DNA from 2 places in the Exiguobacterium sp. SH1S1 genome. Region 2 is predicted to be linked to the other one. Evidence: riboswitches for the same ligand, from Rfam matches in the RefSeq annotation. Region 2 holds a riboswitch; the other holds the start of a gene.
The links. Region 2 has a riboswitch for S-adenosylmethionine ahead of metK (methionine adenosyltransferase). Riboswitches for the same ligand answer to the same signal wherever they lie in the genome.
Positions count from the first base shown of each region.

Region 1: it holds a riboswitch for S-adenosylmethionine, as region 2 does, so the genes downstream of both, EVJ23_RS00050 (aminotransferase class I/II-fold pyridoxal phosphate-dependent enzyme) here and metK (methionine adenosyltransferase) in region 2, are expected to answer to the same signal.

Region 1 is NZ_SJUZ01000001.1:6,771-10,964, forward strand. It holds gene EVJ23_RS00045 (iron-containing alcohol dehydrogenase) at 1-909, opposite strand, end outside; gene EVJ23_RS00050 (aminotransferase class I/II-fold pyridoxal phosphate-dependent enzyme) at 906-2,081, opposite strand; SAM riboswitch class I at 2,158-2,258, opposite strand; gene EVJ23_RS00055 (AI-2E family transporter) at 2,436-3,536, shown strand; gene EVJ23_RS00060 (MDR family MFS transporter) at 3,795-4,194, shown strand, end outside.
Region 2 is NZ_SJUZ01000001.1:425,581-429,774, forward strand. It holds gene EVJ23_RS02205 (GNAT family N-acetyltransferase) at 1-307, opposite strand, end outside; gene EVJ23_RS02210 (YtxH domain-containing protein) at 472-969, shown strand; gene metK (methionine adenosyltransferase) at 1,010-2,218, opposite strand; SAM riboswitch class I at 2,350-2,469, opposite strand; gene pckA (phosphoenolpyruvate carboxykinase (ATP)) at 2,788-4,194, shown strand, end outside.

The sequences.
Region 1 (4,194 bases), 420 kb from region 2:
CAGTTGCGGGATGTCGGCCGGCACGAGTCCGAGCGTCTCAAGTGACGTCGGCGCGCCGATCCTGGCGAGCCACGCCTCTAAATATGGGGCGTCAGACGAGCCACGCAACCGTTCTTGGACAAGGAGGCCGAAGCCGACCTTGTCGCCATGTAAGAACGGATGGGTCGACTCAAAGCGGCTGAGCGCGTTGTGGACGGCGTGGGCGACGGCAACGCGTGTCCCGGCGTCCCCGAAACCACCGACGGCACCGCCGACGGCAAGGATGTGATCGACCGCGAACCGGGTCTCTGGCCCATACGCGGTGAAACTGGACTCACTCAAGTCGAGTTCGACGAGCCGGCCGCATTGCTCGGCCAAGGCGAGACCGGTATTGACGCCGGCGTCAGGTGAACTGTCGCCGCTCAAATAGCGGGCCTCGTAAAACTTGGCGACCGTGTCGATGACGCCGGCCCGGAAGTAGTCGTACGGCGAGTCGGTCACGACCCTTGCGTCGACGATGACCCGCTCGATGACGACGCGAAACACGTCGTAGCGGTCATAGGTGCCGTGCTCGTCATAGATGACGCTGAGCGGTGTGAAGGCGGCACAGTTCGAGGCGAGCGTCGGGATGACGATCAGCGGGACACCTTGCCGGTAAGCGACGAGTTTCGCCGTGTCGACGAGCTTGCCCCCACCGACGGCAAGGAGGACGTCCGCATCCTTCAAACGGAGCCGTTCGACCTCGGCGTCCGTGCATTCGCCACGGAACAGCGATGTCGGATAGGCAGTGATCGCTGGCAGGACACGCTTGACGACGTCAAAACCGTTCTGCCCGCGCAGCACGTGAGCACGACGGCCAGCGATTAATTCATCGAGCCGCTCGAGCCCGTCATCCGCATGGTCGTACTCGAGCACGGCTTGGCGGATCATGCCCGGACCTCTTCATACGTCGCGAACAGTTTCTCGATCCGCTCGACGGCCTCGTCGATCTTCGGCTCGGCGGAGACGAGCCCGAACCGGACGTACCGCTCGCCTTCTGAGCCGAAGAAATAGCCCGGCGTCACGGCGACCCCTGCCTCGTGGAGCAGCTTATGCGAGAACGATTTTGCGTCCCCGTCCGGCACTTTCGCCCAGACGAAGAACGAGCCACTCGGGGCCGTGATGTCCCATCCGGCCTGACGTAACCCGTCGACGAGCCGGTCGCGGCGGGCCTCATACAACCGTGACAAGTCGTCCCGGAGCGAACGTGGCGACTCGAGCGCGGCGATGGCCGCCTCTTGGATGGCCGAGAACACACTCACATGGACGTGGTCTTGATACGTGTTGATCGCCTCGATGATGTCGCGGTTGCCGACGGCGAAAGCGACCCGCCAGCCGGACATGTTGAACGCCTTCGACATCGTATACACCTCGATGCCGATGTCTTTCGCACCCGGCGTCTGCAGGAAGCTCGGCGGGACGTGCCCGTCGAAACCGATGCTGCCGTACGCGAAGTCGTGGACGACCATGAGGTCATGCTTATTCGCGAACCGGACCGTGTCGTCAAAGAACGCGGGCGACGCGACGGCGCCGGTCGGATTGCTCGGGTAGTTCAAATACATGAGTCGCGCTCCCTGCGGATCGAGCGTCTCGTAATCAGGAAGATAGCCGTTCTCTTCCCGGAGGACGAGGTCGTGGACGACCGCACCGGCGAGACGCGCCCCCGAGATGTAGTCCGGGTAGCCCGGGTTCGGGAGCAACATGCCGTCACCTGGCTCGAGCACACATTGCGGGAGCGTGATGAGTCCCGACTTGCTGCCGATCAAGATGGCCACTTCGGTCTCGGCATCGAGCGCGACGCCGTATTCGGTCTGGTAGAACGTCGCGACCGCTTGCTTCAGGCGCGTCTGTCCCCGGAACGGTCCGTATTGGTGTGTCGCCGGGTCGAGCAGGGCCGTCTGCAACGCCTCGCAGATCGGGGCCGGTGTCGGCAAGTCGGGCGTTCCTTGGCCGAGCCGGATGACGTCGCGGCCTGAACGCTCGAGTGCGGCGACTTCAGCGGCGAGTCCGACGAAATGCTGGGGTGGTAACGTTTTAAGTAACTTCGAGCGTCTGTCTGTCATGAATAGTCCTCCTATGCAAAAACACCCCTTTCCGCGGAAAGGGGTGTCGAGATACGGACGTATTCAAACAACCACCTTTCCATCTCTCAAGGTCACCTTGCTGGAATTAGCACAGTATTGAAACAATCTGTTGCTGAAGCTTCATCGGGCCAGTCCCTCCGCTTCTCTTGATAGAAAGTGTTTTTATATGCAATTGATAATTTCTGTAATATGTCATTTAGTAAACCAAACGTTACCAACCTTGTCAATCCTTATTTCAAAAATTCCTTACCGCTATTGAATCCCGGTAAAAAAACGTTCATAGTAAAAGGTGAACGTTATTCTGCAAAATTTACAGCATGAGGGGATAGACCATTGGAACTAAACCGTCAATTGATATGGAAGTTAAGCGTGATCGGACTGATTCTGCTCGTCCTATGGAAAGTCATCAGCGAGCCGGACACGATCTCTCGGGTCATGCAGTATGCGTTTCAGCTGTTGACGCCGATCATCATGGGGATCGCCATCGCGCTGCTCCTCAACACCGTCCTGTCCTATATAGAAGAGCGGTTCCACTTGAAGCGCTACCAAGGCTTGTTGATCGTCTACGTCACGTTCATCGGGATCCTTGTCGTGTCAGCGGTGACGCTGTTCCCTCGCATCTATTCGAGCGTCGCGTCTCTCATCGAGGAGCTCCCGTTTTATATTCGCCAAATCGATGGCTTTCTCGGGCAGCTGAAAACGTATGTCGAGGAGTATAATGCGACGATCGCCCAAGCGATCGATTTTAACCGGTTCGAGGAACGGTATTCCGGATGGGTCGAGACGGCCGTCGTGTCTTCGGTCGGTTACGTGTCGAGCTTCACGATGACGTTGATCAACTTGTTGATCGGGATCGTCATCTCGATCTACTTGTTGAAAGACAAGGAAGTGTTCGCCCGGATGTTCAAGCGTCTACTGTACGCGATGTTCCCGGTCGCCTCGGCGAAGACGACGATCGACATCTTCCAAGAGATGGACTATATCTTTAAACGCTACATCATCGGAAAGTCGCTCGACTGTCTCATCATCGGCGTGATGGCCGTCATCGGGCTCTTGATCATCGGCGCGCCGTACGCGCTCTTGCTCGGTGTCATCATCGGGGTGCTGAACTTCATCCCATACGTCGGGCCGCTCTTAGGGATGATCCCGGCGTTCATCATCACCTACTTCTACGACCCGTTCACGGCCCTGCTCGTCTTGTTGTTCATCTTCTTGCTGCAACAGTTCGACGGACTTTGGCTCGGCCCGAAAATTCTCGGCGACAGCGTCGGGATCACCCCGTTCTGGGTCATCACATCGATCATCATCGGGGGGAGCCTGTTCGGCCTCGTCGGGATGTTCATCAGCGTACCCGTGACCGCGATGATTCAAGTCGTCTTGTCCCGGTTGATCGATTATCGGCTCACCCGCAAGAATTTAAATGAACTGTTATGACGCAAGTCAAAATATGTTGACACATTTCAAGAATCTGTCATACAGTTGAAACGAAGAGTAAACTTTCAGAAAGGAGGACCCGCCATGTCAGTCATGACGCAGCCACATCGTATCCAATTTCATACTGACAGGTCGGGGTCTTCCGTTTCATGAACTGAAGTCACCCGCCTGTCTTCCGAGGCGTGCATAAGCAAGTAGGGACGAGTATGCCTCCGTGCATCCTTCGTCCCTTTTATTTTGTAGAAGCAGGTGAAACGCATGATTCAATCACTCAAACGGCTCGACCGTAACATTTGGATTCGCTTCCTCGGCGAGACGATCACCGGTGTCATGATGTTCATGATCGCCCCGTTCCTCGTCCTCTATTACAGCGACAAGCTCGACAGCTACGTCCAAGTCGGCGTCATCTTAGCGACCGGACCGATCATGGCGCTCATCGGCTCGGTCGTCGGCGGACGTCTCGCCGACTTATATGGTCGAAAACCGGTCATGATGACCGCCATCCTCGGTGATGCGGTCGCGCTCATCGGTTTCGCTTTCGCGGAAACGTTTTGGCCGCTGCTCCTTTTGAACGCCATGCTCGGTTTGACGAACTCGCTGTTCCACCCGGCAGCGAGCGCGATGGTCGCCGACGTGACCGAGCCGGAACAGATGAACG
Region 2 (4,194 bases):
GATGCGTCAGCAGTTCTGCCCCAAGTCCTTGGCGATGGTGAGCCGGATGAAGATAGAGACGAAGCACTTCCCACGTATCACCGCGGTCGATCGCATGGTAAAACCCGATGACGTCTCCTTCGGCCTCACCGACGATGAACAACTGTTCTTTCGCTTCTTCACTCGAACCGATGGCCCGGACGATCTCTTCTTGTTGATAGGCGCGCTCCATCACCTTAGACCGAACGTCATCTGTCACACTGATGGTCGCAAGTGCGATATCTCGAATCGTGGCGGCATCTTCTGGTACGGCTTCCCGCATCTTCATAACAGCTTCCCCCTTTTGGCCAATCTAGTACTATCATTCCCCATCACGTAAAAAATATCCTGCCCTTCTATTACTTTTTCGTGTCGAAATCAAGCAGAACGTTATTTTCTATTTTAACTAGGGTATATGAGTACCAATGCCAACTTACAAAGGAGTGCTTAGACATGGAACCAACATTACAAAACGATCCGCACGCAGCTAACGCTAACAACCCGAATCGCCAATTCGACCAAACCAACTCGGGTGGTCCTAGAATCAACGTCGTGACCGGAATGCTTCTCGGTGCGCTCGTCGGCGGTCTGATCGCCCTACTTAGCTCGTCGAACCGTGAGACGACGAAACAGTCACTCACGAATGCGAAGTCGTCTGTCGGCGGTCTCGTCGACACGATCAAAGAAGATCCGGCCGGTAAAGCGTCTCAAGTCATCGAGCAAGTGAAATCGGCTTCAGGTATGATTCAAGAAGTGTCGACCGATGTGCAAAACGTCTATGAAAAAGTTGTCGGTGAAGTCGACACGGTCAAACAAGACGTGAACAAAGTCGTCGAGACGGCCCAGGAAGCAAAATCAGATTTGCAAGATATTGGCGAGAAAGTCGTCGAGGCGAAAGATACGGCACTTGGCAACGAGAACGCAACAAACGAAAATAAACCACAAGCATAATAAAAAACGACCTTTCTCGCGAAAGGTCGTTTTTTATTGCTTATGCGAAACGTTTTGCGCCTTCTTCAAGCACTGCCGCTTTGTCCGTCTGCTCCCATGGGAGTTCAACGTCTGTGCGACCAAAGTGTCCGTAAGCTGCTGTCTGTCTGTAGATCGGGCGACGAAGGTCGAGCATCTTGATGATGCCGGCCGGACGAAGGTCGAAGTTCTCACGAATGAGTTCAACGAGTTCAGTCTCGCTCAATTTACCAGTGCCGAACGTGTCCACCGCGATTGAAACCGGGTGTGCGACACCGATCGCGTATGCAAGTTGAACTTCCGCTTTGTCAGCAAGTCCAGCTGCCACGAGGTTTTTCGCCACGTAGCGGGCCGCGTATGCTGCCGAACGGTCAACTTTGGTAGGATCTTTACCTGAGAACGCACCACCGCCGTGGCGAGCGTATCCACCGTATGTGTCGACGATGATTTTACGTCCTGTGAGACCTGCATCACCTTGTGGTCCACCGATGACGAAACGGCCAGTCGGGTTGATGAAGTATTTTGTCTCGGCGTCGATGAGTTCAGCCGGGATGACTGCTTCGATCACGTGTTCTTTAAGGTCCGCTTGGATCTGCTCGAGCGTGATGTCTTCTGCGTGTTGCGTCGAGATGACGATCGTATCGATACGGACCGGGTTGTTGTCTTGGTCGTATTCGACAGTTACTTGCGTCTTACCGTCTGGACGAAGGTAAGTGAGCGTTCCGTTTTTGCGGACTTCTGCCAAGCGACGTGACAATTTGTGAGCGAGTGAGATCGGGAGCGGCATGAGTTCAGGTGTCTCGTTCGTTGCATAACCGAACATGAGGCCTTGGTCACCGGCACCGATCGCATCGATTTCTTCGTCAGTCATTTGACCTTCACGAGCTTCGAGCGCTTGGTCGACACCGAGTGCGATGTCTGCCGACTGCTCGTCGATTGCTGTGAGTACAGCACAAGTCTCAGCGTCAAAACCATATTTGGCGCGCGTGTAGCCGATCTCACGAACAGTTTCACGTACAACTTTCGGGATATCCACGTAAGTCGATGTCGTGATTTCACCAGCTACGAGCACGAGACCTGTCGTGACAGACGTCTCAGCCGCAACGCGGGCGTTTGGATCTTCAGCCAAAATTGCATCCAAAATCGCATCTGAGATTTGGTCACAAATTTTATCCGGATGTCCTTCAGTGACGGACTCCGAAGTGAAAAGTCGACGGTTCAAGTTTGACATTTCGAAAAACCTCCTATTAATAAGGGTGATGTGTGGACGGTACTCGTTCCCCTTACGCGTTGCTTTGGGACGGTAATGAAAAAAACCTTTCGCCACGTTCAATGGGAAAGGTTGAATCGTTCTTCCTTACCCTCTTATCGTTCGAAGCTGTCGCTTCGCTTCAGGATAGCACCTTTTCCGAAAAAGACTACAGGATCGGACGGTTGCTGGGCTTCGTAGGGCCTTGTTCCCTCCACCGCTCAGAATAAGAGTATCCGTTACGAACACCATCATATAAATGCCATACCGTTCTGTCAAGCGTATCCGCTTAATTTGTAAATTTCTTCGTAATCACGGAAATCATTTATGTTTGTGAAATATCAAACATTTTTTTGACGGTTTCCGTTTTTTCACTCCCCGCTTATACAGAATATGTTAGAATGTCTTTGTAAGAAAGCGCTTACTTTAAAGGGTAAAGAAATGCTTGTTTTTGATTAGTGTGTCACATATAATAAAAAGTGTCATACTAATTAATCGCGGAAGTATGCGGATTTCATCCACATCTATTTAGGGGAAAGGTGGGATTCAGGATGGCGACTACGCTCCTGAAAATCGAAGAATTAATTAAGGGTGCCGATGTATTACGGAACTTAACGGTTCCAGAACTGGTGGAAGAAGCCATTCGTAACGGTGAAGGCGTACTGACGAAAGACGGGGCTTTATCGGTCAGTACAGGGAAATTCACAGGGCGGTCACCGAAAGACAAATTCGTCGTCCAAGATGAAGTCAGCAACTCGTTAGTGGACTGGGGTCCGGTCAATCAGCCGATCGCAGAAGACAAGTTCACCGCTCTTCTCGACAAAGTCCTCACTCATCTCGAGACGAAACAGAAGCTGTATTATCTCGAAGCTTCGGCTGGAGCTGACGAGCACTACACGCTACCTGTACGCGCCATCACCGAGTATGCGTGGCACAGCTTGTTCGCGAAACAGTTGTTCTTGCGAGAGTGGCCGACGAGAGCTGCGTTTGACCCATTCACGGTCATTTATGCACCGAGCTACAAGGCCGATCCAACAGTTGACGGGACGAACTCAGAAACGTTTATCCTCGTCTCGTTCGCCAAACGTACCATTCTGATCGGGGGAACAGAATACGGCGGCGAAATTAAAAAATCGATTTTCTCGGTCATGAACTTCCTATTACCTGAACAGCACGTCTTGTCGATGCATTGCTCGGCCAACGTCTCGGACGCCGGGGAGACGGCGCTCTTCTTCGGACTATCGGGCACGGGCAAGACGACGCTCTCGGCCGATACGGAACGTCATCTCATCGGTGACGATGAGCACGGTTGGTCGCCAGACGGCATCTTCAACATCGAAGGCGGTTGCTACGCCAAGACGATCAACTTGTCGCGTGAGAACGAGCCGCAAATTTATGACGCCATCCGTTTCGGCTCGTTGATTGAAAACGTCGTCTTGAACGAAGACCGCTCAGCCGACTACAAAAACATCTCGCTTACCGAGAACACGCGAGCAGCTTACCCGATTCAATTTATCGATAACGCGATGCTCCCTTCACGGGCCGGTCACCCGAACACGATCGTCTTCTTGACGGCCGATGCTTACGGGGTGCTCCCGCCGATCAGCAAGTTGACGAAAGAGCAGGCGATGTATCACTTCCTATCCGGCTACACGTCAAAACTAGCCGGCACGGAGCGCGGCGTGACTGAGCCACAAGCAACGTTCTCGACTTGCTTCGGCTCACCGTTCTTGCCGCTCGCCCCGGAACGGTACGCCGACATGCTCGGTAAGTTGATCGAGCAGCATAACGTCGACGTCTACCTCGTCAACACGGGTTGGACCGGCGGGGCTTACGGTGAAGGGTCACGTATGAAGCTCAGCTACACACGGGCCATGGTGAACGCCGCGATCAACGGTCAATTGCGTGCCGTCGACACTGTGAAGCACGACATCTTCAACGTCGACATCCCGGTCCAT